DNA from 2 places in the Massilia sp. H6 genome. Region 1 is predicted to be linked to the other one. Evidence: riboswitches for the same ligand, from Rfam matches in the RefSeq annotation. Region 1 holds a riboswitch; the other holds the start of a gene.

The links. Region 1 has a riboswitch for cobalamin ahead of NRS07_RS07165 (TonB-dependent receptor). Riboswitches for the same ligand answer to the same signal wherever they lie in the genome.
Region 2: another riboswitch for cobalamin. It lies ahead of NRS07_RS18865 (iron ABC transporter permease); the one in region 1 lies ahead of NRS07_RS07165 (TonB-dependent receptor).

What each region holds. Positions count from the first base shown of each region.
Region 1 is NZ_CP103371.1:1,595,955-1,612,112, reverse strand. Features, by position in the region: gene NRS07_RS07205 (tartrate dehydrogenase) at 1-473, shown strand, start outside; gene NRS07_RS07200 (response regulator transcription factor) at 580-1,263, shown strand; gene NRS07_RS07195 (hypothetical protein) at 1,306-2,001, opposite strand; gene NRS07_RS07190 (MipA/OmpV family protein) at 2,004-2,855, opposite strand; gene NRS07_RS07185 (ATP-binding protein) at 3,285-4,592, shown strand; gene NRS07_RS07180 (hypothetical protein) at 4,619-4,948, opposite strand; gene NRS07_RS07175 (thiol:disulfide interchange protein DsbA/DsbL) at 4,945-5,607, opposite strand; gene NRS07_RS07170 (cobalamin-binding protein) at 5,784-6,683, opposite strand; gene NRS07_RS07165 (TonB-dependent receptor) at 6,683-8,674, opposite strand; cobalamin riboswitch at 8,756-9,001, opposite strand; gene ylqF (ribosome biogenesis GTPase YlqF) at 9,050-9,970, opposite strand; gene NRS07_RS07155 (hypothetical protein) at 10,163-10,357, shown strand; gene NRS07_RS07150 (hypothetical protein) at 10,364-11,632, opposite strand; gene NRS07_RS07145 (hypothetical protein) at 11,622-12,497, opposite strand; gene NRS07_RS07140 (histone deacetylase family protein) at 12,673-13,602, opposite strand; gene NRS07_RS07135 (MoxR family ATPase) at 13,815-14,735, shown strand; gene NRS07_RS07130 (DUF58 domain-containing protein) at 14,736-15,770, shown strand; gene NRS07_RS07125 (DUF3488 and transglutaminase-like domain-containing protein) at 15,767-16,158, shown strand, end outside.
Region 2 is NZ_CP103371.1:4,203,616-4,219,773, forward strand. Features, by position in the region: rRNA gene NRS07_RS18845 (23S ribosomal RNA) at 1-175, opposite strand, end outside; tRNA gene NRS07_RS18850 (tRNA-Ala) at 418-493, opposite strand; tRNA gene NRS07_RS18855 (tRNA-Ile) at 514-590, opposite strand; rRNA gene NRS07_RS18860 (16S ribosomal RNA) at 681-2,213, opposite strand; cobalamin riboswitch at 2,733-2,965, shown strand; gene NRS07_RS18865 (iron ABC transporter permease) at 3,061-4,083, shown strand; gene NRS07_RS18870 (ABC transporter ATP-binding protein) at 4,085-4,858, shown strand; gene NRS07_RS18875 (hypothetical protein) at 4,960-5,187, shown strand; gene NRS07_RS18880 (hypothetical protein) at 5,190-5,495, shown strand; gene bla (subclass B3 metallo-beta-lactamase) at 5,492-6,379, shown strand; rRNA gene rrf (5S ribosomal RNA) at 6,471-6,583, opposite strand; rRNA gene NRS07_RS18895 (23S ribosomal RNA) at 6,717-9,591, opposite strand; tRNA gene NRS07_RS18900 (tRNA-Ala) at 9,801-9,876, opposite strand; tRNA gene NRS07_RS18905 (tRNA-Ile) at 9,898-9,974, opposite strand; rRNA gene NRS07_RS18910 (16S ribosomal RNA) at 10,050-11,582, opposite strand; gene NRS07_RS18915 (M20/M25/M40 family metallo-hydrolase) at 12,121-13,341, shown strand; rRNA gene rrf (5S ribosomal RNA) at 13,474-13,586, opposite strand; rRNA gene NRS07_RS18925 (23S ribosomal RNA) at 13,720-16,158, opposite strand, start outside.

The DNA.
Region 1 (16,158 bases):
GGGACGAGCGCGTGGCCGCTGTCGGCACGGCCTACCCCGAGGTGCACTGGGACAAATACCACGTCGATATCCTGGCGGCGCGTTTCGTACTCTCGCCCGAGCGCTTCGACGTAGTGGTGGCCTCGAACCTGTTCGGCGATATCTTGTCCGACCTGGGCCCGGCCTGTGCTGGCACGATCGGGATCGCGCCGTCGGCCAACCTCAATCCCGAGCGTAACTTTCCATCGCTGTTCGAACCGGTGCACGGCTCGGCGCCCGACATCTATGGCAAGAACATTGCCAACCCGATCGCAATGATCTGGTCGGGGGCGATGATGCTGGAATTTCTCGGCCATACCGACGCGCACGACGCCGTGATGGCGGCGGTGGAGCACTGCCTGGTGAGCGGCCCGCGCACACCAGACATGGGCGGCGCGGCCAGCACCACCGAAGTCGGTATCGCGATCAGCACCCATCTTGCGGCCGCGCGCTAGCCTGCCGGCTGGTGTCAGCAAGTTGTATGCAAATGTCTGCGCTTTGTAGGGACTGTGTTTTTAGCCACACGGTCTTATACAATCCTGGGCCAAGGAGAACATACGCATGTACCGAGTGATGCTGGTGGAAGACGACGCGCGGCTGGCCGAGCTCGTCATGGAATACCTGTCCGGCTACGAATTCGCAGTCGACCTGGTCACGCGCGGCGATACCGCGCTGGAGCGCTTCAAGGCGCTGGCGCCAGACGTGGTGGTGCTCGACCTGATGCTGCCGGGCCTGGACGGCATGGTGGTGTGCCGCCAGATTCGCGAGGTCTCGGAAGTGCCGATCCTGATCCTGACCGCGCGCGAGGATTCCTACGACGAGGTATCCGGCCTGGAACAGGGTGCCGACGATTTCGTCAACAAGCCGGTGCAGCCGCGGGTGCTGCTGGCACGCCTGCGCGCGCTGATGCGGCGCACCCAGGCCAGGAGCGCGGACGCGAGCGTGCTGCAGTTCGGCGCGCTGCGCATCGTCACGACCGACCGCAGCGTGCTCTGGCGCGACGAGGTCTGCGTGCTCTCCAATACCGAATACAAGCTGCTGCTGGTGCTGGCCGAGGCGGCCGGCCGCGTGCTCTCGCGCGACGAACTGCTCAAGAAGATGCGCGGGATCGAATTCGATGGACTGGACCGCAGCATCGACAACTGCATCTCGAAACTGCGCCGCAAGTTCGACGATGCCGATTCAGAAAAGATCAAGACAGTATGGGGCGAAGGGTATCTGTTCTCGCCGTCGGCGTGGAACTAGCCTGTGCTGCCTGCGATCTGCGGCGCCGCTTGAGCCCCCCCCCTATTCGAACAGGGGCACGATCGCCAGCGGCGCGCCATATGTCACGAGCTGGGCGCTCTCGCCGCTGAAACGGTAGGTGGCGCCCGGCAGATCGGCAACGGCGTCGCCCGCAAAAGCCGGGCCGGCCACCAGTTGCAAGGGCTGTTCGCCGTCTGCGCCGCGCAGCCTGACCGAAATGTCGCCACTGTGCTTGGCGAACACCATGCGCACCCCCTCGCAACGCTGCGAACGCGCGCTCGCATCGACATGGCGCGCATAGGCCAGCGCCTGCTCGCAGGCGCTGCGCAGGTCTGCCGTTTCATAGGTATTGTCCGGCTGCGTAGCGATCGATACCCGCGCGCGTAGGGTAAAGCCGCCCAGCCTGCGGTTCGGCGCCAGCACGGCGTTCTCGTCATAGGCCGCCTTCACCAGCGGCAGCACGGTGCGCCCCAGCGCATCGAGCGTCAGGCTGGTACGCACGGTCTTGCCGGTTAGCGCCAGCTGGATGCCATCGGCCAGCACGCCCTTGGCGCGCGGCACCAGCTGCAGGTGGTTCTGCAGCAGATTCTTGGCGCCGCCGTATTTTTCGAACACCACCATGGCGCGGTAGGCATCGCGGTAGCTGGCCCACTCCGGCGCGTACGGTTGCACCTGCGCCGCGGCCAGGCCGGCCGTGGACAGCAGACAAACGCAGGCGGTGGCGTGGGTCAGGCGCATGCTCAGAACCGGTAAGCCAGCGCGGCCGTTAGCGTCGCGCCAACAGGCTGCCCGACGAGCGGGCTGCGGCGTGCGTCGCCCAGCAGCTGGGTCGCCTGCACGGTAGAAGTCACGATCCAGGCGGGCGACAGTGCCCAGTTCCAGCGCGCGCCCAGGTAGACGTCTTTCAGGCCGCCGCGGGGACGGTAGTCGGGGTGGCCGCTGGCGAAAGACTCTTGCGCGCCAACGCCGAAATAGGCCCGGTTGTAGGCGCTATTGACCAAGCTGGCGCCGGCCGACAACGCGACCGTATGATGCGGCGCGACCTGCAGCGCCAGGCGCTGGATGCCCAACTGGGCACGCATACCGTCGCTGTCGTTGCCGGCCCCGGCCAGGATGCTGCCGGTCAGGCGCCAGGCCGGCGCCAGATAATAGTTGAGAAAGCCCCCCGCCTCGAGACGCGGCTTGATCTCGTCCATGCCGTGCAGGCGGTTGGGATTGGCCAGGCTGGCCCGGGCGCTCACCTGGCTTGCCAGGCTGTCCTGCGCCCCGCCAATGCTCGCGCCCGTGCCGGACGGCGAACGGCCTGGATGGAGCGCGGCCAGCGGGCCGTATTCGATGGCCGGGTTGTCCGACCAATGGATGCCGGCCCCCATGCCGGAAATAAAGGCGCCATTGCTCCACTGGACCTGCAGCACCGGCAGCGCGCCCGTCTTGTTGCTGGCCGCCCCATCGTAGCGGGGCGCCGACGCCAGGCCCAGCCCCGCGTACATGTCGCGGCTGCCGTCAGGCATCGGGTTGGTGGCCGGCGTCTGCGCGCAGGCAGCGCTGCTCGAGACGGCCAGGGCCAGGGCCAGGGCGCATAGCTTGTTCATGTCGTGACAACCGGGAGTTCGCGTGCTCATATTTTACGTCGAGCAAGACAAATTCTCACGAATTGTTGCATCAGACGTCCAATCCCCTTGGAAAGGCCAGCGCCTGGCGCTGGCGCCGGCGCGATGGTGCCGCAATCGAGCGCACGATGCTAAATGCGTCGAGCCAATTCTTGTCGCGCTTCATTGCCTGGAAATGAAAAAAACCCGCCGACACTTGCATATCAGGCGGGCAAACGGAAAACCAGATACATCCTGATACCTGATGCTGCCTATCATAAAGACCGGGCGCCGCCGATTCTCCCTCCGACTGTCGGCCAATTGTCATCAATTTGTAAGTATCGCCAGGTAGCTTGCTGCTATACAATGCGCGGAAGGAGAAACTATGTATTACGCAGTATCTGGTAACCGCAAGTGGTGCAGGGTGGGTAGGTGAACCGGATTTTCTTTCGCTTCTTCGTACTGGTGATGCTGTCGATCACGGCGGCCACCTTCGTGATCTATTTCGCATTCAGCCGCCTGTTCGGCGACCCGCTCGAAGACATCGCACGGCGCCAGGCCGCGGCGCAGATCTTCTTGCTCGAACAATACATCGACAAGGCGCCGGCCGACCAATGGCTCACGCGCCTGAACAATGTGCGGGTGGTGTCCGACGTGCGCTACGACCTGGTCAGCCTGGCCGAGGCGAGCTCTAGCATGGGCGGCAGCCGCCGCAGCGCGCTCGAACGCGGCGAGATCGTGCTCGATCCGGCCGGCCGCACGCTGTTTCGCCGGGTGGACCTGCTGGGCGAGCGCTATATCGGCAGCCAGGAAGAAGTGCTGCGCGCGCGTAACCTGCCAGTGGACATCGGGCAGGCGCTCAAGCGTGAGGCGCTACGTTACATCATCGTCGCGATCGCGCTGCTGGTTCCGATCGCACTATGGTCGCGCTCGCATTGGCAGGGGCTGCAGGCGCTGTCGCGCGTGGCCGACGAATTCGGCAGCGGCAAGCTCGGCGCACGGGCGCGCATGAAACCGTCCGCAGCCGTCTATCCGCTGGCCGAGCGCATCGACCACATGGCCGACCGCATCGAAGTTTTGCTCGAAGCGCAGAAAAGTCTGTTGCATTCGGTCTCGCACGAGCTGCGCACCCCGATCGCACGGCTCGAATTTGCGCTGGAACTGCTCGATGCGCGCACGCGCGATCCGGAGCTGAGCCGGCGTATCGGCGCCATGGAAGGCGACCTGCGCGAGCTCGATTCCCTGGTCAACGAACTGCTCGACATGAGCAAACTCGACAGCGCGCGCACCCTGCAGGCCGCGCCGGCCCCAGTGGCGCAGATGCTGCACGACTGCACCGGCATGCTGCCGCCTGCGTCCCATCGGCTGCACTGCCTACTGGCCGAAGACCTGGGCCAGCTCGAGATGGACCGCCGCCTGCTCTCGCGTGCGGTCTGCAACCTGCTGCGCAACGCGCAGAAGTATGCCGCCAGCTGCGTCGAGCTCAGGGCCAGGCGCAGCGCGACGGCGCTCGAGATCATGGTGGACGACGATGGTCCGGGCATACCCGCCGACGAGCGAGAGCGGGTGTTCGAACCGTTCTACCGGCTCGACCGCAGCCGCGACCGCAGCACTGGCGGCTTCGGTCTTGGCCTGTCGATCGCGCGCAAGGCGATCGCGCTGCACGGCGGCACTGTCAGCGCGCACGCGTCGCCACTGGGCGGCGCGCGCATGGTCATTACCCTTCCCCTGAAACGCTGAGCGACAGAATCGTGCCAGCCCTAGCGCTAGCGCTGGCTGGTCTCGGGGACGGTGCGCACGTGGGTGATGCCGTACCACAGGTGTTCCCACCAGTGGTCGCGCGCGCGCACGGTCACCAGGCAGGCCTTGTCGATGCCGCCCTTGAACAGCGGATCGGGGCATTTGTTGGTCATCAGGGCGTAGCGCTGGTTCTCGGCGTTCACCAGGGCGATGGCGAGCCAGATCGCCAGTCCCGCAAAGAAAGCGGCCAGCGACCACGCCAGGTGGTTCACCTGGCTGGTCTCAAACAGGTCGTCCTCGTTGGGCCGGGACCCATGGTACATCCTGAGGACTTCGCGTTCGACGTCGTTGCTCATTTGGTCTTGGCTGCCCTGGCCACGAGTGCGTCCATCACCTGGGCGGTCGCCTGCATCGTCGCTTCCACGCCCTGGATCTTGTTGGCTTCGGCAACCTGGCCCGGCGACACCACGTACTTGCCGTCGATGACGATGGTCGGGGTACCGCTGACCTTGTAGGCGGCCTGCTGCTGGCCCAGACGGCGCAGCTTGGTGGTCACGCCAAACGAATTCCAGGCTTCCATGAACTTGGCTTTGTCCAGACCACTCTTAACGGCCCAGTCGATGATCGCGTCATCGGTCATCAGGCGCTTGCGCTCGATGTGAATCGCACGGAACACCTTCGGGTGGAACTCTTCGAGCTTGCCCATCGCTTCGAGCGTCAGGAACAGGTGCGCTTCCGGATCGTTGGGGCCCTGGAATGGCAAGTGGATACGGCGCAAGACGATGTTATCGCCCTGCTTCTTGACCCAGCCGTTGAGCATGGGCTCGACCATGTTGCAAGCCGGGCAGTGGTAAGCGAAGAACTCGATGACTTCGACCTTCTTGCCCTTGGCCTGGACCGGCTGTGGCGCGCTCAGGGTCTGGTAGTCCACGCCGTTTTTCGGATCTGCCGGCGAGGCAAAGGCAGTGCTGGCGACCATGGTGGCGGCGATGAGGGCAAAACGCAGGGAACGCATAGATTTCCTTCCACAAGTGATTGAGCAAACGCCGCGAGATTACCATCTTTTTGCGTTTTCCCTGCAGCGGGAGGGGCATTTTTGCATTTGCTTACCGTTGTAACGTCTTGTGTTGCATTGGCCGCGGGCGAGCAAAACCGGGTTCGCGCACAGGCGCGCCCCGGTTGTTGGCCTTACTATGGCCTGCGCTGCCTGACCCCTTCGAGCAACTCGCACAAGGCCGCGGCCCCCTCCACCGTCCTGGGCCCGGGCCGCGTCAGCAGTTCGCTATCGACGGTGAGCAGGTTGCCGCGCTTGCGCGCCGTCATGCCCGGGTACGGCGCCCACACCTTGAGCCCGGGATTGGCCGGGTCGTGGCGCTGGCCGGCCAGGATCGCTTCCGGGTCGGCTGCCAATACCGCCTCGATGCCGACTTGCGGCGCCACGGTGGCAAGCGCCCCGAACACGTTGCGCCCCCCGCAAATGCGGATCGCGTCGCTGGCGATCTGGGCGTCGTTGAGGGTAAACAGCGGCTGGTCCCAGATCTGGTAGAACACCGTCACGGGCGAACGCTGGCCGTAGTGCGCCTCGAGTCCGGCCAGCTTCTTGCGCAGGGCGCCAGCAGCGGCCTGCGCGCTCGCAGTGGTGCCAAGTAACTGCCCGAGCCGTTCGATATTGCTGGCTACCTGCGCCAGCTTGCGCGGCTCGCTATGAAAGATCGGCACCCCTAGCGTTTCGAGCTGGGCGATCTGGCGCGCCGTGTTTCCGGTATGCCAGACCACGATCAGATCGGGCTTGAGGCTGAGCACGCGCTCCATGTCGATCTGGCTGTTGCTGCCCACCAGCGGGATCGCCCTGGCCGCTTCCGGGTAGTCGCTGTAGTTCATGGCGCCGACCACGCGCGCGCCGCCGCCGGCCGCGAACAGCAGTTCGGTGGCGTGCGGCGCCATCGAAATGATGCGCCGCGCCGGTGCCGGCAGCGTGACGCGGCGGCCGGCGTCGTCCACCACGCTGAGCGCCGCCATGGCGCCGGCCGGCGCACCGGCTGCCAGCAGCGCCACCAGGCAGGCCCGCAGCCAGCGTGTCGGCGTGCCCATCAGAACTGGTAGCGCAGCGACAGCTTGAGCTGGCGGCCATCGCTCGGGTAGATGCCCGAGCGGCAGCCGAAAGCATTGCTGTAGTACTGGCGGTCACCCAGGTTCAGGCCGCTGACGGCCGCTTCCCAGGCACCCACGCGGTAGGCGTAGCGCGCGTCCACGGTGGCATAGGACGGGATGCGGGCGCCGCAGGTGTTGGTGAAGTCGTTGCCATAGCGCTGGCTGCCGACCCACTGCGCGCCGAGCTCGGCACTATGGGGGGCAGCCGGCGTCCATGCCAGCCGGGTGCTCACCACGTTCTTCGGCACCAGCACCATCTCGCGCCCGGCATTCGGGCCAGCGGTAAATTGCGCCTCGACGTGCTGCCACTGCCCGCTCAAGCGCCAGGCCTGGCCCAGGCTCAGCTGGCCTTCGAGCTCGACGCCCTGGCGGCGGGTCGGGTCGAGGTTGGTGTTGGCGCCCCAGCCGCCGGACAGGGTCGGGTCGAAGAAGATCTCGTTGTGCAGGCGGTGGCGAAATACTCGCGCCGTGACGCTGCGCGCGTCGCTGCCGGCGCGCACGCCCAGCTCGAGGTCGCGCGACGTCTGCACATCGAGCAGCGCGCCACTCGAGCGATAGCCGTTTTCGTCGGCGTTGGGAATGCGGTAGCTGCGGCCGGCCTTGGCGTGCAGGGTCAGGCTGGGCGCGACATCGATGCTGCCTTCCAGGCTCCAGCCGTTCTGCGACTGCGCGCCGGCGGGTACGCCGAGCATGGCGTTGGCTTCGTCTTTCTCGAAGCGCTCGTGGCGCGCGCCCACTGCCAGGCGCGCATTGCTCAGCTGCGCAAAGCGCAGCTCGTCGCGCAGGTAGAGCGCTTTCGAGTCCTGGCTCGCGCTCGAGCCGAAGCTGGTATCGCGTTGCCAGCGCACCAGGTCGACGCCGGCGACGAATTCGTTGTGCAGGCCATCTACGCGCGCGCTATGGCGCAGGCGCGGCGAGAACTGGGTCTGGCGCGAGCGGTAAGCCGATTCGAACAGCAAGCCATACGCCGCGCGCACCTCGCGCTCGCGATGAGCCAGCTCGGCGGCCAGCTCCAGGCTGCCGATCCGATGCTCGGCAAACGCCGTGACGCGATCGATGTCGGTAGAACCATGATCGTTCGGGGTCAGGCTCTGGCGCGGGTTGTCGATGAACTGCTGCTCGGTGAGCGAACCGGGCAGTCGCATGTCCTGACGCGCGCTGTCGAGCCGCATGCCGAGCCGGGTGCCTTCGGCCGCCCACTGGAAGCCGCCACTGATGCTCTTCTGGCGAAACGCATTATTGGCGCGGTAGTTGTCGGTGCCCTGGTGGGCCGCGGCCAGGTCAAACGAGAGCGGCCCCTGGCCGTAGGCCACCCTGGCGCGCGCGTCGTGCTGGTCGAAACGGCCTCTTTCCAGGCTCAGCGAGCCGTGGTAGCCGCTGGCCTGGCCTGCACCTGCACCTGCGCCTGCGCCGCGTTTGGTGATCACGTTGATGACGCCGCCGGTGGCGCCTTCGCCATAGAGCACGCTGCTGCCGCCGCGCGTGATCTCGATGCGCTCGACGGTATCGACCGGAATCGAGGCCAGGATAGCGCCGGAGAGCTCGTTTTCGTTCATGCGCACGCCGTCGACCAGGATCACCAGGTTCTGGCCGCTGTTGGCGCCGAAGCCGCGCAAGTCCAGGCCGAAGTCGGGCGAGCCGTCCAGGCTCTGGCGGCCGTAGACGCCGCCGATCTTGCGGATCGCGCTGTTGACGTCGAGCACGCCGGCGCGGCGGATCTGCTCGGCGCTGATGACGGTGGCGCCGATCGGCGACTCGGCCGCTGGCGCCGGGAAACGCGCGCCGGTGATGACGACCGCCGGCAGTTCAGCGCCCTGGTGCGGCTGGTTTTGGGATGCAGCTGGGGCAACGATAAAGCAATACGACAAGGCGCAAGCCAGCGCGCGCGGCGTAAAGGCCGGTGCGCTGCGTGGTACGGCAGCAGATTTCATGTGATGGTTCTCGGTAAAAGCACTGGCCTGCGTCCCCGCACACCAGAGTCAACGGAAGACGCAACGGGCATGCGAGCCCATGGCGCTTCCACCTGTCCTGGCCGGTATCCGGGCTTGCAAGTCCGACCGCCTCACCTTCCTATGCGTTGCTGCACAGTGGTATTCGAGGCGGCCTGTCGTCCTGGGCATGACGCTGCAGGACGACGCTTGTTGACCGTTGCGGGGGCAGCACATCCTGGCGGCAGCGCGCAGCGCTGTCGCCTCGTGTTTCCCGTTTAACTGCGCTCGCTGATCGCGGGCGCGGGCACCAAAACGCCGTGATTATAACCTGACAATGCCCAGCGCTTGCGGGCTGGCTGGCGCCCTACGCGCAAATTACGAACCGCGCTTGCCGCGCGCTGCCTCTTCGGCCTTGGCGGCCGCCTTCTCTTCGGCGAGGCGGGTTTTTTCCGCGACTTCGGCGGCATGCTGCGCCAGCGCGGCGGCGCGGCTTGCCGGGGTCTCGAGGCTGATGCGGCCCAGCGCGCCGGTGCGGTAGTCCTGCAGCAGCGTGTGCGCGCCTTTTTCGTAATCGAATTCGCCGCCGCGCACCCGGAAGCCCCGGCGCGCGGCCACGTGCTCGATCAGCGAGATGCCGTCCAGGCCATCGGTCTTCATGCCGTAGCGCGCCGTCAGCAGTTGCGGATAGCGCTCCAGCAGCAGATTGCCCAGGAATTCTGCCACTTCTTCTTCGATCAGCGCGTTGGTGCCGATCGCATGGCTGGCGGCCAGCATCAGGCCGTCGCTGGCCATGGCGATCTTCGGCCACAGCATGCCGGGGGTGTCGACCAGCACGGTGTGCTTGCCAAGGTAGAGCTTCTGCTGCACCTTGGTCACGGCCGGCTCGTCGCCCACCTTCGCTACGCGCTTCTTGAGCAGCGCGTTCATCAGGGTGGACTTGCCCACGTTCGGGATCCCCATGATCATGATGCGCAGCGGCTTGGTCGGCACGCCGCGGTGCGGCGCCAGCGACAGGGCCAGGTCGGGAATGCGCGCCACGTCAAGTGGCTTCTTGGTCGTCATCGGGTAAGCCGTGACCCCCTTGCGCGCCTCGTAGAAGGCCTTCCAGGCGGCAGTGGCGACCGGGTCGGCCAGGTCGGTCTTGTTCAGGATTTTCAGGCAGGGACGCTGGCGGAAATTGCGCAGCTGGTCCACCAGCGGGTTGCAGCTCGCCTCCGGCAGGCGGGCGTCGAGTACTTCGATCACCAGATCGATGTTCTCCATCTGCTCGGCGGCTTCTTTCTTGGCCGCATTCATATGCCCCGGGAACCATTGTATCGACATGCTGTGCTCTCTCAATCTTCAATCAGGGCGCTATTTTACGCTGCTGCCGCGGCAGCGAAGCAACAGACCAGCGGTTCCAGCTGGTCTGTTGATGCATAGCAACGCATTTGACCTTGCACGGGCCACACTCGTGGTCCTGCTGTTGCCTGCCATCCGGAGAAGCCCATGCATGTTGATAACAAGTTCGCCAAGCCCGGCCACATCGTTCGGAACGTCCGCTTCGTCCGCTTCGTCCCCCTAGCCCGCATCGCCGGCCTTGCGCCACGGCGCACCCTGGCGCGCTGGTGCGCATTCGGCATGCTGTGCGCCGTCATCGGCGCCGCCTGCCTGGCCGAGCGTCTCCCGCTGCTGCCGGGCTAGGCGCCGTCAAGGCCGCCCCAGTTCGGGCGCCGGGCCGCAGGCGCTCGGCGGCAGCGGCCGGCCCGGCTCGAAGGCCGCCAGGCGTTCACGCGCGGCATGGCGGTCCCGGGCATACTCGGTCAGGTAGCGGGTCCTTTCCTCGCTTTGCCATTGGGCGTCCGAGATCCCGTTCATGGTCCTGGTGCGGCTGGCATGGACCCGGCCTTCCAGGCGCGGCATCAACAGGCGGTCGGGATCGACGTTCTCGCGCAGCAGGTAGCCGTCGACATCGCGCAGCACCAGCGGCAGCGCCGGCGCTTCGTCGGTCATGAGCTTGCCGAACACGCTCAGCTTGATCTCGCGCGACCCGGTTTCGAGCACGTCGTTGAAGCTCGCCACGGCAAACGGCCGGCCGCGCGCATCGTCCACCCGCCCGCTGACAACATAGCGTCCCGGCTGGCGCACCTCGGCGCGCAGGTAGAAATGCAGCGATCCGTTCTCGACCGCCTCGCGTACCTGTCCGCTCCAGCTGGCCGGCAGGATCGGCGTGTAGACGACATCGAACAGCACGAAGCCCTTGCGGCCTGCCGCCGTATAGCCTACCTCGGTGCGAATGGTGCCGTGAAAGCCCGCCAGGGCGGTCTGCGCGGGCGCCAGCACGGCGCCAAATGCGCCATCGCCGGCGACCGGATCGGCGCCGGCGCCGTCGTCGGCAACGGCCAGCGCCACCCGCGAGGTCGGACGGCTGGCGCCGTAGGTCATGCCCTGGGCCACCGCACGCGTGACCACCAGCGGCACGGTCTCGCCCTGCGCATTGACCGCGCGCAGCGAGAACGCGACGGCTTCGCCGGCAGCCAGGTAGACCTGCGACTGCGAGGTCTGCAGCAGCACCGCACCGGCACTGCCGCCGCCCTCCACGCGCATCGGATTGATCTCGGTGATCGGCTGGTTCGGATACACCTGGTCGGGGTGATGCGCGACCGGACGCGACTCCATCGGGTACTTGCTGCCTTCGCGGTAGCTGCAATAGGTATGGTCGGTGAGCTGGACATGCTCGACCAGCTGGCGGCGGCGCTCGGCACGCTCGTCCGGCACCGGCAGGCCGTCGGCGCCGCCCACCTGGCCGAAGAACCCGGGGCCGCTTGGCGGGGGCGCCGACGCCGCGGCCGGCACGCTCGTCTGCGCGCCGGCCGCGAGCCAGAAGCCCAGCGCGGCCAGCGCCGCAGCACCTAGCCCGACGGGCAAGATGCGGCGCCGCCAGCCGCGCGACCTGGCTGGCGTGTGCCTAGTAGGCACTGTTGACCACGGCGCTACGCACGACTCCCACGATGCCGCCCCAGTTGCCGTTGGCGTAATGGTTATAGGCTTCGCTGTCGTCGCGGAAGCTCACCGAGTGATAACTCCATTTGGCGCTGCCGCCCTCGTTGGCCGCGGTGCCGAGCGCCAGATCGTTGCAGAACCAGTCGCGCGGATTGCAGTAGGAAGCGCCCGCGCTGCCGGCTACGCCGCCGGTGCTGTGGTAGGCCACGGCTTCGTCGTCCTGGCCCGGCAGGATGCCCGAGTACACGGTGCCCTTGGCGGCGGCATACATGTAGAACCAGACATTGCGCGTGGTGTTGTGGTTGTACATGGCGCGCGCGGTGGTCGTCTTCAGGTCTTGCACCAGCGGTTCGGAGGTGGTCCAGGAGCCGGCGTCGGACAGCTCGGAGCCGCCGGCAGCGCCCGAGGCCGCGCGCACCCACTTGATGTTCCAGCCGGTCTGCGAACTGCCGTCGCTGTTGCCGCACACCCCGGCCGAATTGGCGCTGGCATTTTTCTTCAGGCGCGACGAGCCGCCGTAGTTGGCCAGCGTATAGCCCATCATCAGGTCGCCGGCGCTGTGGGTGACGACATAGCACCAGTTGGTGCCGGTGCAGAAACAGTCGAGCGCGTCGCGTACCTTGCCGCTTTGCGAGGCGATGCTGCTGCGGCCATCCCAGTTGACGGCCTTCTTGTTGACGCCCGCCGCGGTCGAGGACGGACCCCAATAGGCGAAATCGTTGTAGTTGCCGATGGCCCCGCCGCCAGTGCGGCCATTGATCCACAGGGTGTAGTTGGCGGCGGATGCCAGGCTTGACGCGAGTAACAGGCACAGCGCGCAGATGATGCGGTTTTGTCTCACTGTCTTTCTCCTTTTGTCGTCGTTGTCGGCCGTATTTACGGCTGAGATCGACTCTATGCCTGACATTTACCCGTGTCAATTTGCACAATTGGAAAAAAGTGTGAGTGTGGCGAAAATGTGCAATCGCGGTGCGCACCGCGCAGGCATGCCGGCCACCCGTGCCGTGCGCGGCGGGCTATTCCAGCTCGGCCAGCGCCTTGACATGCGCCACCACGCTGCGCCCCAGCGCCGACAGCGCGTAGCCGCCTTCGAGGCAGCTGACAATGCGGCCCTGCGCGTGCTGCCTTGCCACGTCCATGATCTGGCGCGTGATCCACGCATAATCGGCTTCGACCAGCCCGATCCCGCCCATGTCGTCCTCGCGGTGGCCGTCGAAGCCGGCCGACACGAAGATCATCTGCGGCCGGTGCGCGTGCAGCGCCGGCAGCCAGTGATCCTGCACCAGCGTGCGCACGGCGTCGCCATCGCACAGTGCCGGCACCGGCACGTTGACGCTGGTGGCCGTGATCGGCTCGGGATCACAGTATGGATAGAACGGATGCTGGAACAGGCTTGCCATCAGCACCCGCGGATCGTTGCGGAAGGCCTCCGCGGTGCCATTGCCGTGATGGACGTCGAAATCGACGATGGCAACGCGCGCCAGGCCATGCACATCCATCGCATGGCGCGCCGCGATGGCGACGTTATTGAACAGGCAAAAGCCCATCGGCGTGGAGGGGGTGGCATGATGACCTGGCGGGCGCACCGAGCAGAAGGCGTTATCGATGTCGCCGGCGATCACGGCATCGGTCGCAGCCACCGCCGCGCCGGCCGCGCGCAGCGCCGCCTGGTAGCTGTGGTGACACAAGATGGTGTCGCCGTCGAGCGGGTAGTAATCGCCTTCGGGCGGTACGTGGTCGCGCACCAGCGCCACCGCGGACGGGGTATGGTTGCGCAAGATGTCCGCGATGGCGGCCAGCGGCGCGCTGCGCTGCTCGAGCAGGCCGTCCAGGCGCGCCAGGATCAGCTGGTCGTCGATGGCCTGCAGGCGTGCTGGCGATTCGGGGTGCCAGTCGCCCATCTCGTGCCGCAGGCAGTCGGGGTGGCTGTAGATTGCTGTGCTCATGGTCTGGTCTGGTGGGCTTGCCGATGCGTGGCCGCTCTTCATGCACGAGCGCGGATGTTCACCCGCGCGGCCGTTCTCGCATAGAATCAGGGCGAAGGCTTGTTGCCGACGCAGTAAAAAAGTTGCCAATGGCGCTAATCTACCATGCCGGCGCCTGCGTCCGCACGGGCGAACGTAGCAGCCCGTACCGAATGGATCACCGGAACCCAATCATGTTCAATCAACTGCATGCCAGCGCGCGCCAGGTCAGCCAGGTCGTGGTCGGCAAAGACCAGCAGGTCAGGCTGGCCATCACCTGCCTGCTCGCTGGTGGCCATCTGCTGCTCGAAGACCTGCCCGGCGTCGGCAAGACCACGCTGGCGCATGCACTGGCGATTTCGCTGGGCCTGAAGTTCAACCGCGTCCAGTTCACCAGCGACCTGCTGCCGGCCGACGTGGCCGGCATCTCGATCTACGAGCGCGAGAAGAACGAGTTCGTATTCCACCCCGGCCCGATCTTTACCCAGGTGCTGCTGGCCGACGAAATCAACCGCGCCACGCCCAAGACCCAGTCGGGACTGCTCGAGGCGATGGAAGAACGCCAGGTGAGCGCCGATGGCGTCACCCGCGCGCTGCCCGAACCGTTCTTCGTGATCGCGACCCAGAACCCGGCCAGCCAGGTCGGCACTTTCCCGCTGCCCGAATCGCAGCTGGACCGTTTCCTGATGTGCCTCACGCTTGGCTACCCGGACGCCGAGGCCGAACGCGCGCTCCTGAACGGCGAAGACCGGCGCGCCATGCTGCGCACCTTGCAGCCGGCGATGCAGCCGCATGAACTGGCCCAGGCCCAACGCGCACTGAAAAATATCCATGCTTCGCCCTCTTTGATCGCCTATGTACAGGCGCTGGCCCAGGCCTCGCGCCAGAATGGCCTGTTCGCCGAAGGCCTGTCGCCGCGCGCCGCCATCGCCCTGCTGCAGGCCGGCCGCGCCTGGGCCGCGCTGGAGGGACGCGACCATGTGATCCCCGAAGACATCCAGGCCGTGCTGGTGCCGGTCTGCGCGCACCGCCTGCGCCCGCTGAAGGCGGCGCACGGCATGGCGCTGGCCAGCCGCGATTTGGTGCTGCAGCTGCAGAAATCGGTCGCGCTGTAGATGGCAGCACGGCCGCGACGATCGTCCGCAGGCGTGCGCGCCTGGCTGCGCCGCAATACCGGCAAATGGCTGCCGCGTGAAGGTGCCCTCGACAGCGCCGAAGTGGTGCTGCGCCAGCACCGCATCTTCATCTTGCCATCGCGCGCCGGGATCGGCTTCGCGGTGCTGCTGCTGGTGCTGCTGATCGGCTCGATCAATTACACGCTCGGCCTGGGTTTTGCCCTGACCTTCCTGGCGCTGTCCTGCGCGCTGGTGGATATGGTCTTCACCTACCGTAACCTGGCGCACCTGTCGCTGCAGCAGGGCCGCGTGCCCGCGGTCTTCGCCGGCCAGGAAGCCCAGTTCGAACTGCATCTGTCCAACCGCACGGCGCTGGCACGCTACGGCGTCTGGATCGATTTCGCCGACCTCGACGCGGCCGGAGCGCGCCACGTGACCGATATCGGCGCCCACGGCAGCGCGGCAGTGCTGCTGGGCGTGCCGACCACGGCGCGCGGCTGGCTGCAGCCGGCGCGCGTGGTGCTGTCCACCCGCTTCCCGCTCGGTCTGTTTCGCGCCTGGAGCACCTGGCGCCCGGCCGCACGCGCCCTGGTCTATCCGCATCCCGAAGAAGGCGCGCCGCCCCTGCCTTCAGGCGGCGACGGCGCCGGCGGCGGCACTGCGGGGGGCAGCGACGACTTTTCGGGCGTGCGCAACTACCAGCCGGGCGACTCGCCGCGCCAGCTGGCATGGCGCCAGATCGCCCGGCTCGACCCGGCACTGGGGGGCCAGCTGGTGACCAAGCATTTCGAGAGCGGCGTCAGCGACGAGCTGCTGCTCGATTTCGCCGCCCTGCCGCCCCATCTCGACCTGGAGCTGCGGCTCTCGCGCATGACGCGCTGGGTGCTCGATGCCGAGCAGCGCGCCCTGCCCTACGCCTTCAGGCTGGGCGCCACGCACTATGCGGCCGCCGTCGGCGCGGCCCACCAGGCGGCCTGCCTGCGCGCGCTGGCGCTGTTCGGGCATGAAGCGCCGGGCTCGAAGGACCCCGCATGAAGGCCGCCTGGTTCGGAGCGCTCGGCACCCTCCCGCGCGACAAGGCCGACACCTTGCTGCTGCTGGCCAGCGTGGTGCTGGTGCTGGCCCCGCACACGGCGCACCTGCCGCTGTGGGTATCGCTGCTGTGCGGCGCCACGCTGGCCTGGCGCGCGGCCGTCACGCTGCGCGGCAAGCGCATGCCGTCCACGCTGGTGCTGTTGCCGGTGGCGGCGGCGGCGATGGCCGGCGTGCAGCTCAGCTTCGGAACCCTGCTCGGACGCGACGCCGGCGTCGCCATGCTGGTGCTGCTGGTGGCGTTCAAGATGCTGGAGATGCATGCGCGACGCGATTTGTACGTGGTGATCTTCCTGTGCTTCTTTCTGCTGCTGACCAACTTCTTCTACGC
Region 2 (16,158 bases), 1.6 Mb from region 1:
CGCTTTGCATACCTATGTATTCAGTATGCAATGACCATAAAGGCCGGGTTTCCCCATTCGGAAATCTGCGGATCAATGCGTGTTTGCTCGCTCCCCGCAGCTTATCGCAAGCTACTACGTCCTTCATCGCCTGTAATCGCCAAGGCATCCACCATGTGCACTTATTCGCTTGTCCCTATAACGTTGGCCCCTGCTGACACAGGGATCGTTATAGAAAATCAAGAGTACAGCTTGTTGCATGTTTGTTGATACTGTATTGCTACCCTAAGCGTGTGCTGTCGCACACGCTTAAAAAACTTTTACTTCTTCCAGATTGTTAAAGAACGAAACAGCTTTGATCGCTAAAAGATCAAACCTAAGTCTCAACCAGGAACTGGTCGACTTACGTTTGTACTTTCGAATCATGTAGGCAGTGATTGGTGGAGGATGACGGGATCGAACCGACGACCCCCTGCTTGCAAAGCAGGTGCTCTCCCAGCTGAGCTAATCCCCCAGGATTCTTCTGAACCGCGATGGTAGGGCTGGTTGGACTCGAACCAACGACCCCCGCGTTATCAACACGGTGCTCTAACCAGCTGAGCTACAGCCCCGACTTGGAACACTGCTACTGTTTCTTCTAATTATTACAGTCGATAAGAGTGGACGCTCAATGAATGGGCTCTAACCCGGTGCTACTCTAGAAAGGAGGTGATCCAGCCGCACCTTCCGATACGGCTACCTTGTTACGACTTCACCCCAGTCACGAATCCTACCGTGGTAAGCGCCCTCCTTGCGGTTAAGCTACCTACTTCTGGTAAAACCCGCTCCCATGGTGTGACGGGCGGTGTGTACAAGACCCGGGAACGTATTCACCGCGACATGCTGATCCGCGATTACTAGCGATTCCAACTTCATGTAGTCGAGTTGCAGACTACAATCCGGACTACGATACACTTTCTGGGATTAGCTCCCCCTCGCGGGTTGGCGGCCCTCTGTATGTACCATTGTATGACGTGTGAAGCCCTACCCATAAGGGCCATGAGGACTTGACGTCATCCCCACCTTCCTCCGGTTTGTCACCGGCAGTCTCATTAGAGTGCTCAACTAAATGTAGCAACTAATGACAAGGGTTGCGCTCGTTGCGGGACTTAACCCAACATCTCACGACACGAGCTGACGACAGCCATGCAGCACCTGTGTATCGGCTCTCTTTCGAGCACACCCAAATCTCTTCGGGCTTCCGACCATGTCAAGGGTAGGTAAGGTTTTTCGCGTTGCATCGAATTAATCCACATCATCCACCGCTTGTGCGGGTCCCCGTCAATTCCTTTGAGTTTTAATCTTGCGACCGTACTCCCCAGGCGGTCTACTTCACGCGTTAGCTGCGTTACCAAGTTAATTAAAACCCGACAACTAGTAGACATCGTTTAGGGCGTGGACTACCAGGGTATCTAATCCTGTTTGCTCCCCACGCTTTCGTGCATGAGCGTCAATCTTGACCCAGGGGGCTGCCTTCGCCATCGGTGTTCCTCCACATCTCTACGCATTTCACTGCTACACGTGGAATTCTACCCCCCTCTGCCAGATTCAAGCCTTGCAGTCTCCATCGCAATTCCCAGGTTGAGCCCGGGGCTTTCACGACAGACTTACAAAACCGCCTGCGCACGCTTTACGCCCAGTAATTCCGATTAACGCTTGCACCCTACGTATTACCGCGGCTGCTGGCACGTAGTTAGCCGGTGCTTATTCTTCAGGTACCGTCATTAGCCAAGGGTATTATCCTCAGCCGTTTCTTCCCTGACAAAAGAGCTTTACAACCCGAAGGCCTTCTTCACTCACGCGGCATTGCTGGATCAGGCTTGCGCCCATTGTCCAAAATTCCCCACTGCTGCCTCCCGTAGGAGTCTGGACCGTGTCTCAGTTCCAGTGTGGCTGGTCGTCCTCTCAGACCAGCTACTGATCGTAGCCTTGGTAGGCCTTTACCCTACCAACTAGCTAATCAGATATCGGCCGCTCCAGGAGCACAAGGCCCGAAGGTCCCCTGCTTTCATCCTTAGATCGTATGCGGTATTAGCGTAACTTTCGCTACGTTATCCCCCACTCTTGGGTACGTTCCGATATATTACTCACCCGTTCGCCACTCGCCGCCAGGTTGCCCCGCGCTGCCGTTCGACTTGCATGTGTAAAGCATGCCGCCAGCGTTCAATCTGAGCCAGGATCAAACTCTTCAGTTTAATCTCTGTTTAATAGACATTTCTGTCTCCGTCCTTGCAGACGGGTCGCTCACTCAAAATACTGACCGTCATCTCATTGCTGAGACAACGCTATTTCTTTTTTGTGAACATTTGATAATTTAAGTAATCAAGAACCGAAGTTCCTGGCACCTTCATCAAACGCCCACACTTATCGACTGTAAATTTTTAAAGAGCTGTATTCGGTACTGCCTTGCTGCACTTGACGAAGCGTTGTGTTCGTCAGCAGCAGAGAAGAGAGAGTATGCAGTGTTTCGCGTTTCTCGTCAACCCCTTCGTTTCCTTCGCTATCGCTGCCGTGAAGCTGCGTGTGCGTCGGAGGAGCAGAACTATAGCAAAGGTTTGAGCTACTGACAATGCCTGTGTGCGAACGTTTGTCATATTTTTTATCCTGCCCTAGAAGGAAAATGTCGTACCGTACACAGAGCCGACAACATCAGGCTTCGCTTCCTGGATTTATCCCGTCCGTCTCTCTTGCGATCGGCTAGCGGCGGCAAAGCCTTATAATGGCGGCGTTTTGGTGCACGCGTCCGTATTCACGGGCGCAGTTAAACGGGAAACACAAAGCCAGTAGTAGGCCAAGGTGTGCTGCCCCCGCAACGGTAAGCAAGTGCCACACGCAGTTTTACTATGCATGCGGCAAGCCATTCTTCAACACCACTGTGCTTCAGCATGGGAAGGTTCGATGGCCAGACTTGCCAGCCCGGATACCGGCCAAAAGGTAGGAGTGCATCCCCAATGCACTTCGGTTCAATCTGGCCTACGGGGACGTCGGCCGGTTGTCATTGCGCGTGGATGCTGCTTTGCGCGTACCCCGACAAGGAAATGCATGCGTCACCCCGTCCGTTCGCTTAGCCAACAGGCCACGCTGGTCATCGGCGCACTGATGCTGTGCGCGCTTGCGAGCCTGGTAGTCTCCGGCATGACGGGCTCCGTCGCGATTCCCCCCGCCGAGCTGCTTGATGCATTGCGCCTGATGATGCGCGGGGAAGCCGGCACGCTCGCCGCCTCGCTGCTCGAACTGCGCGTCGGGCGTGCCCTGACGGCGTTCGTCACCGGAGGTGCGCTCGCGCTGGCCGGCGTGATGATGCAGGCGTTGCTGCGCAATCCGCTGGCCGATCCTTACGTACTCGGCGTCTCGGCTGGCGCTTCAGTCGGCGCCCTGCTCGCACTACTGCTCATGGCAGCGGCGGTCGTGGTCGATTTATCCGCGCTCGGCGGCGCAGTAGCGGTGTCGATGCTGCTCTACCTGCTGGCTCGGCGCGACCTGCGCAGCGGCCTGGCAGCCGAAGGCGGCAGCTCGATGCTGCTGCTCACTGGGGTGATCCTGTCCTCCGCCTGCATGGCCCTGGTGACGCTGATGCTGTCAATCGCACCGGAGGGCCGCTTGCGCGGCATGGTCTTCTGGATGATCGGTGACCTGTCTGGCGCGCCGGTGCGGCTGGCGTCGTGGCTGGTGCTCGGCGCGGCACTGCTGTATGCCCTGCGCTGCGCGCGCGCCATGAACATCGTCGCACTGCATGCGGAAAGCGCCGCGACCCTCGGCATCCGGGTCGGCAGGCTGCGCAAGGGTTTGTTTCTGGTATCGGGTGTGCTCACCGCCAGCGCGGTGACCAGTGCCGGCTCGATCGGCTTTGTCGGGCTGATCGTGCCACATGCCTGCCGCTTCGCCTTCGGCCCCGATCACCGCGTGCTGGTTCCCGCTGCGGTACTGGCGGGCGGTAGTTTCCTGGTGCTGTGCGATACGCTCGCGCGCACCGTCATCGCGCCGCAGCAGCTGCCGGTGGGCGCGATCACGGCAATCATCGGTGCACCGGTGTTCCTTTATCAGCTGCACCGCCTGCGGAGATAAGATGATCCAGACCGAGCACCTCGACCTGCACATCGGCGGCCGCACCCTCGTGCACCGGCTCGACTGGGCTGCCCGCCCCGGCGAATGCTGGAGCATCATCGGCCGCAATGGGGCCGGCAAGAGCACACTGTTACGTACCCTCGCCGGTCTGCACCCGCCAGGGGCCGGCGCGGTGCTGGTGCACGGACGTCCGCTCGACTTGTGGAAGCCGGAAGCACTGGCGCGTGAGCGCGCCTTCCTCGCGCAATCGCGTCATGATGCCTTTGCCTACAGCGTGATCGAAACCGTACTATCGGCGCGTCATCCCTATCATGGCAACCGCTATTGGGAAGGCAGCGACGACCACCATGCGGCCATGCGCGCGCTGGCATCGATGGAAGTCGATGACCTTGCCGGTCGCGACGTGCGCACCCTGTCTGGCGGCGAGCGGCAGCGGGTCGCCATCGCCGCGCTGCTGGCCCAGGAAACGCCCTTGCTGCTGCTCGACGAACCGGCCAACGCGCTCGACCTGGCGCATCAGGTGAGCGTCATGGGGCTGCTGGGCCGCCTTTGCCGCGACCACGGCAAAACCGTGGTCATGGTCGGCCACGACCTAAACCTGGCCTACCGCATTTCAACCCATGCGCTGCTCCTGAAGGGTGATGGGGGATGGCAGGCGGGCCCGGTAGCGCAGACAATGCAGGCGGCGGTGCTGGGCGACTACCTGGGCCACCCGATCGACATGCTTGAACACGGCGGGCGCCGCATTTTCATTCCGCTCGAGACGCGGGAATGAGCGCGTTGCAGGGACAGGAGCGACAAACGGCGCATCGAAGGCAAACTTGGCTGGTCGTATTCGTCGACCCGTAAACGCTCGAACGCATGCTGGAGAAAGGCATGGTCAGCCAACAGGTGCACCACGGCGTGCAGGTCTATGACGCGGTATTGGAAAAGGTCGATACCCTGGCTGCCTTTGCCCACGATTTCGGGAGGCGCGTGATAGAGATGGATGCGCCGCTTCCGGTCATGATGTTCAGCGGCAGCAAGCTGGTTGACGCGCAGAAGCTCGCCCAGCTCGAACAGTTGCTGCAGTACTGGCCGGACGACGCGGACCAGTCGCAGTGAGCGTGCTTGACCTTCTACTCGCGCGGCTACTGTTGGCGGCGGCGGGATCGTTGCTGGCCGGATGCGCGGTCTGGGGCATTGCCACGCTCTGCCGCCGATGCCTGCCGGGGCTCTCGCTACAGCGCTCGTTCTGGCTAGTGGCGCAGCTGGCGGTGACGGCGGTGTTTGCCGCGATGCTGTTGCCGCCGGCCGAGCGCCTGCGGGTAGTGCCCGTGATCGACATGGACGAGCACCCGGCGCGGCGTGCCGACCCGGGTGCGGAGCGCGCTGCCAACGATTTTCGCAACGTTATGAGGGTCTTGAAATGAAAAAGAAGTATGCGAGCTTGTCCGCGATCGCCTTGGCTGCCTGCCTGGCGAGCGCTCAGGCAGCGGACTGGTACGCCCCACAAGAGCCATTTGCCGTTTACGGCAATACCTATTATGTCGGCACCGGCGGCATCAGTGCGTTGCTGGTCACTTCAGAGGCCGGCCATGTGCTGATCGATGTCGGCGCGCCGAAGTCGCCAGCGCGGATCGCGCAACATATCCGCAAATTGGGATTCAAGGTCGAAGACATCCGCTACATCCTCAATTCGCATGCCCACCACGATCACGCGGGCGGCATTGGCGAACTGCAGAAGCTGAGCGGTGCCACGGTATTGGCCAGTCCCGCTTCGCTGGCCCTGATCTCGAGCGGTCAGCCGGACCACACCGACCCGCAATTGCGCCATCTGCTGCCGATGACGCCGGTGAAGAAGGTTGGTGTTGTTCATGACGGCGAGGTGGTCAGGCTCGGGCCGATCGCGCTCACCGCGCACTTCACGCCCGGACATACCAAAGGAGGAACCAGCTGGACCTGGCAATCAATGGAAAACGGAAGGGTGGTCAATATGGTGTATGCAGACAGCTTGTATGCCTTGTCCGGCGATGACGTGCGCTTTAGCGACAACCCAGGTTACCCCGATGCGCAAGCCGCCGTCGAGACATCCATCGCCAGAATCGCGTCGCTGCAATGCGATGTACTGGTGGCCGCGCACCCGGAGCTGAGCGGTTTGTGGAAAAGAAAGGCCCGGCAACCGGAACTCGGCAATGCGGCCTTCATCGATCCGGAGGCATGCCGCAACTACGCGGTGAATGCCCGAACTTGGCTTGCAAAAACCCTCGCCGAAGACGCAACAAGCGCCGCACTCAAGGGCAGTAAGGCACGGTAAGGGGTGTGCAGGGCGAGCCGCCGATGGGGCCGGCGCGCCCAAACGCAAAAAACCCCACAGAGATCACTCTGTGGGGTTTTGCTTATAACTAGCCTGACGATAACCTACTTTCACACTGGTTGCAGCACTATCATCGGCGCAAAGTCGTTTCACGGTCCTGTTCGGGATGGGAAGGGGTGGGACCGACTTGCTATGGTCATCAGGCTTTGACTTGTACGAGGTTTTTGCCAAGTGGCAAAAATCTCTGAATCTGGAAGAAGTAATTGTTGTATTGGGTAGCGAGTATCAACAAACGTGCGCTGTATTCTCGACTTATCTATATACCTACCAAGGTTATAGGGACAAGCCGTACGGGCAATTAGTACTGGTTAGCTTAATGCATTACTGCACTTCCACACCCAGCCTATCAACGTCCTGGTCTCGAACGACCCTTCAAGGAGCTCAAGGCTCCGGGAAATCTCATCTCAAGGCAAGTTTCCCGCTTAGATGCTTTCAGCGGTTATCTCTTCCGAACTTAGCTACCCGGCAATGCCACTGGCGTGACAACCGGTACACCAGAGGTTCGTCCACTCCGGTCCTCTCGTACTAGGAGCAGCCCCCTTCAAATTTCCAACGCCCACGGCAGATAGGGACCAAACTGTCTCACGACGTTTTAAACCCAGCTCACGTACCACTTTAAATGGCGAACAGCCATACCCTTGGGACCGGCTACAGCCCCAGGATGTGATGAGCCGACATCGAGGTGCCAAACTCCCCCGTCGATATGAACTCTTGGGAGGAATCAGCCTGTTATCCCCAGAGTACCTTTTATCCGTTGAGCGATGGCCCTTCCATACAGAACCACCGGATCACTATGTCCTACTTTCGTACCTGCTCGACTTGTCGGTCTCGCAGTTAAGCACGCTTATGCCATTGCACTATCATCACGATGTCCGACCGTAATTAGCGTACCTTCGAACTCCTCCGTTACGCTTTAGGAGGAGACCGCCCCAGTCAAACTGCCTACCATGCACTGTCCCCGATCCGGATAACGGACCAAGGTTAGAACCTCAAACAAACCAGGGTGGTATTTCAAGGATGGCTCCACGAACACTGGCGTGTCCGCTTCAAAGCCTCCCACCTATCCTACACAGATTGGTTCAAAGTCCAATGCAAAGCTACAGTAAAGGTTCATGGGGTCTTTCCGTCTAGCCGCGGGTAGATTGCATCATCACAAACATTTCAACTTCGCTGAGTCTCGGGAGGAGACAGTGTGGCCATCGTTACGCCATTCGTGCAGGTCGGAACTTACCCGACAAGGAATTTCGCTACCTTAGGACCGTTATAGTTACGGCCGCCGTTTACTGGGACTTCAATCAAGAGCTTGCACCCCATCATTTAATCTTCCAGCACCGGGCAGGCGTCACACCCTATACGTCCACTTTCGTGTTTGCAGAGTGCTGTGTTTTTATTAAACAGTCGCAGCCACCAGTTTATTGCAACCCGTTCATCCTTCCACAGTAAAGTGGTCAAACTACAAGGGCGTACCTTTTCCCGAAGTTACGGTACCAATTTGCCGAGTTCCTTCTCCCGAGTTCTCTCAAGCGCCTTAGAATACTCATCTCGCCCACCTGTGTCGGTTTGCGGTACGGTCTCGTATGACTGAAGCTTAGAGGCTTTTCTTGGAACCACTTCCGATTGCTTCAGAACCTAAGTTCCTCGTCTCGACCCCTTGAATTCCGCGCCCGGATTTGCCTAAGCGCCTTCTATGAGTCAAAAACTAGCTATTCCAACAGCTAGACAACCTTCCGCGATCCGTCCCCCCATCGCATCATACGACGGTGCAGGAATATTAACCTGCTTCCCATCAGCTACGCATCTCTGCCTCGCCTTAGGGGCCGACTCACCCTGCTCCGATGAACGTTGAACAGGAAACCTTGGGCTTACGGCGTGGAGGCTTTTCACCCCCATTATCGCTACTCATGTCAGCATTCGCACTTCTGATACCTCCAGCAAGGTTCACACCTCACCTTCGCAGGCTTACAGAACGCTCTCCTACCATATCCAATAAAGGATATCCGCAGCTTCGGTGACTGGCTTAGCCCCGTTACATCTTCCGCGCAGGACGACTCGATCAGTGAGCTATTACGCTTTCTTTAAATGATGGCTGCTTCTAAGCCAACATCCTGACTGTTTTAGCCTTCCCACTTCGTTTTCCACTTAGCCAATCTTTGGGACCTTAGCTGGCGGTCTGGGTTGTTTCCCTCTTGACGCCGGACGTTAGCACCCGACGTCTGTCTCCCAAGCTCGCACTCATCGGTATTCGGAGTTTGCAATGGTTTGGTAACTCGCAATGAGCCCCTAGCCATAACAGTGCTCTACCCCCGATGGTGATACTTGAGGCACTACCTAAATAGTTTTCGGAGAGAACCAGCTATTTCCAAGTTTGTTTAGCCTTTCACCCCTACCCACAGCTCATCCCCTAATTTTTCAACATTAGTGGGTTCGGACCTCCAGGGCGTGTTACCGCACCTTCATCCTGGCCATGGGTAGATCACTTGGTTTCGGGTCTACACCCAGCGACTGTCGCCCTGTTCGGACTCGATTTCTCTACGGCTCCCCTATTCGGTTAACCTCGCCACTGAATGTAAGTCGCTGACCCATTATACAAAAGGTACGCAGTCACGGAACAAGTCCGCTCCTACTGTTTGTATGCACACGGTTTCAGGATCTATTTCACTCCCCTCCCGGGGTTCTTTTCGCCTTTCCCTCACGGTACTGGTTCACTATCGGTCGATTACGAGTATTTAGCCTTGGAGGATGGTCCCCCCATGTTCAGACAGGATTTCTCGTGTCCCGCCCTACTTGTCGTACGCTTAGTATCACCGTTTGAATTTCGTGTAAGGGGCTATCACCCTCTATGGCCAACATTTCCAGGTTGTTCCACTATCCAATCGACTATCACGTACAGGCTCATCCCATTTCGCTCGCCACTACTTTGGGAATCTCGGTTGATTTCTTTTCCTGCAGCTACTTAGATGTTTCAGTTCGCCGCGTTCGCTTTGCATACCTATGTATTCAGTATGCAATGACCATAAAGGCCGGGTTTCCCCATTCGGAAATCTGCGGATCAATGCGTGTTTGCTCGCTCCCCGCAGCTTATCGCAAGCTACTACGTCCTTCATCGCCTGTAATCGCCAAGGCATCCACCATGTGCACTTATTCGCTTGTCCCTATAACGTTGGCCCCTGCTGACACAGGGATCGTTATAGAAAATCAAGAGTACAGCTTGTTGCATGTTTGTTGATACTGTATTGCTACCCTAAGCATGTGCTGTCGCACACGCTTAAAAAACTTTTACTTCTTCCAGATTGTTAAAGAACGAAAAAACAGTGATCTCGAAAAGACCAAACCTAAGCAGCTGTGCTTACGTTTGAGCTCTTGGTGGAGGATGACGGGATCGAACCGACGACCCCCTGCTTGCAAAGCAGGTGCTCTCCCAGCTGAGCTAATCCCCCTTATTGGGTATGCCAATAACTTGGTAGGGCTGGTTGGACTCGAACCAACGACCCCCGCGTTATCAACACGGTGCTCTAACCAGCTGAGCTACAGCCCCGACACTGTTGTTCTTGTTCTACAGTCGATAAGAGTGGACGCTCAATGAATGGGTTCTAACCCGGTGCTACTCTAGAAAGGAGGTGATCCAGCCGCACCTTCCGATACGGCTACCTTGTTACGACTTCACCCCAGTCACGAATCCTACCGTGGTAAGCGCCCTCCTTGCGGTTAAGCTACCTACTTCTGGTAAAACCCGCTCCCATGGTGTGACGGGCGGTGTGTACAAGACCCGGGAACGTATTCACCGCGACATGCTGATCCGCGATTACTAGCGATTCCAACTTCATGTAGTCGAGTTGCAGACTACAATCCGGACTACGATACACTTTCTGGGATTAGCTCCCCCTCGCGGGTTGGCGGCCCTCTGTATGTACCATTGTATGACGTGTGAAGCCCTACCCATAAGGGCCATGAGGACTTGACGTCATCCCCACCTTCCTCCGGTTTGTCACCGGCAGTCTCATTAGAGTGCTCAACTAAATGTAGCAACTAATGACAAGGGTTGCGCTCGTTGCGGGACTTAACCCAACATCTCACGACACGAGCTGACGACAGCCATGCAGCACCTGTGTATCGGCTCTCTTTCGAGCACACCCAAATCTCTTCGGGCTTCCGACCATGTCAAGGGTAGGTAAGGTTTTTCGCGTTGCATCGAATTAATCCACATCATCCACCGCTTGTGCGGGTCCCCGTCAATTCCTTTGAGTTTTAATCTTGCGACCGTACTCCCCAGGCGGTCTACTTCACGCGTTAGCTGCGTTACCAAGTTAATTAAAACCCGACAACTAGTAGACATCGTTTAGGGCGTGGACTACCAGGGTATCTAATCCTGTTTGCTCCCCACGCTTTCGTGCATGAGCGTCAATCTTGACCCAGGGGGCTGCCTTCGCCATCGGTGTTCCTCCACATCTCTACGCATTTCACTGCTACACGTGGAATTCTACCCCCCTCTGCCAGATTCAAGCCTTGCAGTCTCCATCGCAATTCCCAGGTTGAGCCCGGGGCTTTCACGACAGACTTACAAAACCGCCTGCGCACGCTTTACGCCCAGTAATTCCGATTAACGCTTGCACCCTACGTATTACCGCGGCTGCTGGCACGTAGTTAGCCGGTGCTTATTCTTCAGGTACCGTCATTAGCCAAGGGTATTATCCTCAGCCGTTTCTTCCCTGACAAAAGAGCTTTACAACCCGAAGGCCTTCTTCACTCACGCGGCATTGCTGGATCAGGCTTGCGCCCATTGTCCAAAATTCCCCACTGCTGCCTCCCGTAGGAGTCTGGACCGTGTCTCAGTTCCAGTGTGGCTGGTCGTCCTCTCAGACCAGCTACTGATCGTAGCCTTGGTAGGCCTTTACCCTACCAACTAGCTAATCAGATATCGGCCGCTCCAGGAGCACAAGGCCCGAAGGTCCCCTGCTTTCATCCTTAGATCGTATGCGGTATTAGCGTAACTTTCGCTACGTTATCCCCCACTCTTGGGTACGTTCCGATATATTACTCACCCGTTCGCCACTCGCCGCCAGGTTGCCCCGCGCTGCCGTTCGACTTGCATGTGTAAAGCATGCCGCCAGCGTTCAATCTGAGCCAGGATCAAACTCTTCAGTTTAATCTCTGTTTAATAGACATTTCTGCCTCCGTCCTTGCAGACGGGTCGCTCACTCAAAATACTGACCGTCATCTCATTGCTGAGACAACGCTATTTCTTTTTTGTGAACATTTGATAATTTAAGTAATCAAGAACCGAAGTTCTTGGCACCTTCATCAAACGCCCACACTTATCGACTGTAAATTTTTAAAGAACTGTATTCGGCACTACCTTGCTGCACTTGACGAAGCGTTGTGTTCGTCAGCAGCAGAGAAGAGAGAGTATGCAGTGTTTCGCGTTTCTCGTCAACCCCTTCGTTCGCTTCGTTGCAGATTTCCCTGCGGACTTTGTTATCGTAACTAGTTGATTACGTTAACGTTTTTCAGTCCCCACATCAGCATCTACTGCCGAGTGTCCCGAAGCGGAGGCGAACTATAACAAACCCGGCGGCCATCTGCAAGAGCCTGCCGCATTTTTCTTAGCGCGGGCCTGAGATCTTGCAATTAGCAACGCTGTCAGTACTGCTAGCATTTTTATTTCAGCCCAGCAGGAGAAAACGATGAAGTCAGTTCTTCTCAACATCTGCCTCTTGTTCACCCTCTGGCTGAGCATGGGGGCGGCTGTTACGCCATCTGCGAATAAGAAGGTCTGGATTACTATCGGCGACGCCGCCTTCCAGAAAATTAAATCCTCCGCTCCCGACCTGGTGTCAATCGACAGCCGGCAGTTGAGTGCAGCTGCGGGGGCGGACAAGGTGCATGCGGTGACGATCGATGAGAATCGGCTTGTTGCACTAGCCGGCGCAATCCATCAACGCATGGGACAGTGCGGCGGTTTCATGGTCCACGCCAGTGAAGCGGAGGCGCGTGCCGCTTTATCTCGCGGCGATCTGATACCGCCTACAAGGACGTACGCCATCTCTCATCGCGATACTGTTGAACCAATACTTGCGAACATGACAGAGAAAAATATCGAGTCCACGATCATCTCGCTCAGCGCCTTCCCCAATCGTTATTACAGGAGCCGTTCTGGCGTGGACGCGGCGAACTGGCTCTTCTCGACATGGCGCGGGCTTGGCGCCGGCCGCCCGGACATCTCGGTGACCCAGGTCATACACCCAGATTTTCCGCAAGCGTCTGTCAGCTTGACTATCGCCGGCACAGACCTGGCAGAGGAAGCCGTCGTCGTCGGCGCGCATCTCGATTCGATTCTGAGCTTTGGCATGGGCGAAAACGCGCGCGCGCCCGGCGCCGATGACGATGCGTCAGGCGTTGCCAGCATGACCGAAGCGGTGCGCGCGATCATTACCAGCGGCTACCGGCCACGCCGGACAATTCATGTCATCGCCTATGCCGCAGAAGAAGTGGGGCTACGCGGATCACAAGACATCGCGCTCCGTTTCAAGGCGGAAAATCGGTCACTTGCAGGCGTCCTGCAGCTCGATATGACCAATTTTAAGGGCGCCGAAAACGACATCTACCTGCTCACCGACTATACGAATAGCGCACAGAATGCCTTTATCGCCCAGCTGGTACGCGTGTATCTTCCCGGACTCACGGTCGGCTACGACAAGTGCGGCTATGCTTGCTCGGACCACGCCAGCTGGCACGCGCTGGGCTACACGGTGTCCATGCCGTTCGAATCATCGTCTGCACGCGACAATCCGTATATCCACACAGCCAAGGACACGCTCGCTAATTCCGGCGGCCAGACGGCGCACGCGCTTAAGTTCGCGCGCCTGGCCGCCGCCTACCTCGTCGAACTTTCGGGCCAGGACTAGTACAACCGTATCATCGTCCAGCCGCCGGCCACGAATCGAACGTGCAGCAAGCTGTCAGCGCCCTAGTACGGACCGGCGCCCAAACGCAAAAAACCCCACAGAGATCACTCTGTGGGGTTTTGCTTATAACTAGCCTGACGATAACCTACTTTCACACTGGTTGCAGCACTATCATCGGCGCAAAGTCGTTTCACGGTCCTGTTCGGGATGGGAAGGGGTGGGACCGACTTGCTATGGTCATCAGGCTTTGACTTGTACGAGGTTTTTGCCAAGTGGCAAAAATCTCTGAATCTGGAAGAAGTAATTGTTGTATTGGGTAGCGAGTATCAACAAACGTGCGCTGTATTCTCGACTTATCTATATACCTACCAAGGTTATAGGGACAAGCCGTACGGGCAATTAGTACTGGTTAGCTTAATGCATTACTGCACTTCCACACCCAGCCTATCAACGTCCTGGTCTCGAACGACCCTTCAAGGAGCTCAAGGCTCCGGGAAATCTCATCTCAAGGCAAGTTTCCCGCTTAGATGCTTTCAGCGGTTATCTCTTCCGAACTTAGCTACCCGGCAATGCCACTGGCGTGACAACCGGTACACCAGAGGTTCGTCCACTCCGGTCCTCTCGTACTAGGAGCAGCCCCCTTCAAATTTCCAACGCCCACGGCAGATAGGGACCAAACTGTCTCACGACGTTTTAAACCCAGCTCACGTACCACTTTAAATGGCGAACAGCCATACCCTTGGGACCGGCTACAGCCCCAGGATGTGATGAGCCGACATCGAGGTGCCAAACTCCCCCGTCGATATGAACTCTTGGGAGGAATCAGCCTGTTATCCCCAGAGTACCTTTTATCCGTTGAGCGATGGCCCTTCCATACAGAACCACCGGATCACTATGTCCTACTTTCGTACCTGCTCGACTTGTCGGTCTCGCAGTTAAGCACGCTTATGCCATTGCACTATCATCACGATGTCCGACCGTAATTAGCGTACCTTCGAACTCCTCCGTTACGCTTTAGGAGGAGACCGCCCCAGTCAAACTGCCTACCATGCACTGTCCCCGATCCGGATAACGGACCAAGGTTAGAACCTCAAACAAACCAGGGTGGTATTTCAAGGATGGCTCCACGAACACTGGCGTGTCCGCTTCAAAGCCTCCCACCTATCCTACACAGATTGGTTCAAAGTCCAATGCAAAGCTACAGTAAAGGTTCATGGGGTCTTTCCGTCTAGCCGCGGGTAGATTGCATCATCACAAACATTTCAACTTCGCTGAGTCTCGGGAGGAGACAGTGTGGCCATCGTTACGCCATTCGTGCAGGTCGGAACTTACCCGACAAGGAATTTCGCTACCTTAGGACCGTTATAGTTACGGCCGCCGTTTACTGGGACTTCAATCAAGAGCTTGCACCCCATCATTTAATCTTCCAGCACCGGGCAGGCGTCACACCCTATACGTCCACTTTCGTGTTTGCAGAGTGCTGTGTTTTTATTAAACAGTCGCAGCCACCAGTTTATTGCAACCCGTTCATCCTTCCACAGTAAAGTGGTCAAACTACAAGGGCGTACCTTTTCCCGAAGTTACGGTACCAATTTGCCGAGTTCCTTCTCCCGAGTTCTCTCAAGCGCCTTAGAATACTCATCTCGCCCACCTGTGTCGGTTTGCGGTACGGTCTCGTATGACTGAAGCTTAGAGGCTTTTCTTGGAACCACTTCCGATTGCTTCAGAACCTAAGTTCCTCGTCTCAACCCCTTGAATCCTGCGCCCGGATTTGCCTAAGCGCCTTCTATGAGTCAAAAACTAGCTATTCCAACAGCTAGACAACCTTCCGCGATCCGTCCCCCCATCGCATCATACGACGGTGCAGGAATATTAACCTGCTTCCCATCAGCTACGCATCTCTGCCTCGCCTTAGGGGCCGACTCACCCTGCTCCGATGAACGTTGAACAGGAAACCTTGGGCTTACGGCGTGGAGGCTTTTCACCCCCATTATCGCTACTCATGTCAGCATTCGCACTTCTGATACCTCCAGCAAGGTTCACACCTCACCTTCGCAGGCTTACAGAACGCTCTCCTACCATATCCAATAAAGGATATCCGCAGCTTCGGTGACTGGCTTAGCCCCGTTACATCTTCCGCGCAGGACGACTCGATCAGTGAGCTATTACGCTTTCTTTAAATGATGGCTGCTTCTAAGCCAACATCCTGACTGTTTTAGCCTTCCCACTTCGTTTTCCACTTAGCCAATCTTTGGGACCTTAGCTGGCGGTCTGGGTTGTTTCCCTCTTGACGCCGGACGTTAGCACCCGACGTCTGTCTCCCAAGCTCGCACTCATCGGTATTCGGAGTTTGCAATGGTTTGGTAACTCGCAATGAGCCCCTAGCCATAACAGTGCTCTACCCCCGATGGTGATACTTGAGGCACTACCTAAATAGTTTTCGGAGAGAACCAGCTATTTCCAAGTTTGTTTAGCCTTTCACCCCTACCCACAGCTCATCCCCTAATTTTTCAACATTAGTGGGTTCGGACCTCCAGGGCGTGTTACCGCACCTTCATCCTGGCCATGGGTAGATCACTTGGTTTCGGGTCTACACCCAGCGACTGTCGCCCTGTTCGGACTCGATTTCTCTACGGCTCCCCTATTCGGTTAACCTCGCCACTGAATGTAAGTCGCTGACCCATTATACAAAAGGTACGCAGTCACGGAACAAGTCCGCTCCTACTGTTTGTATGCACACGGTTTCAGGATCTATTTCACTCCCCTCCCGGGGTTCTTTTCGCCTTTCCCTCACGGTACTGGTTCACTATCGGTCGA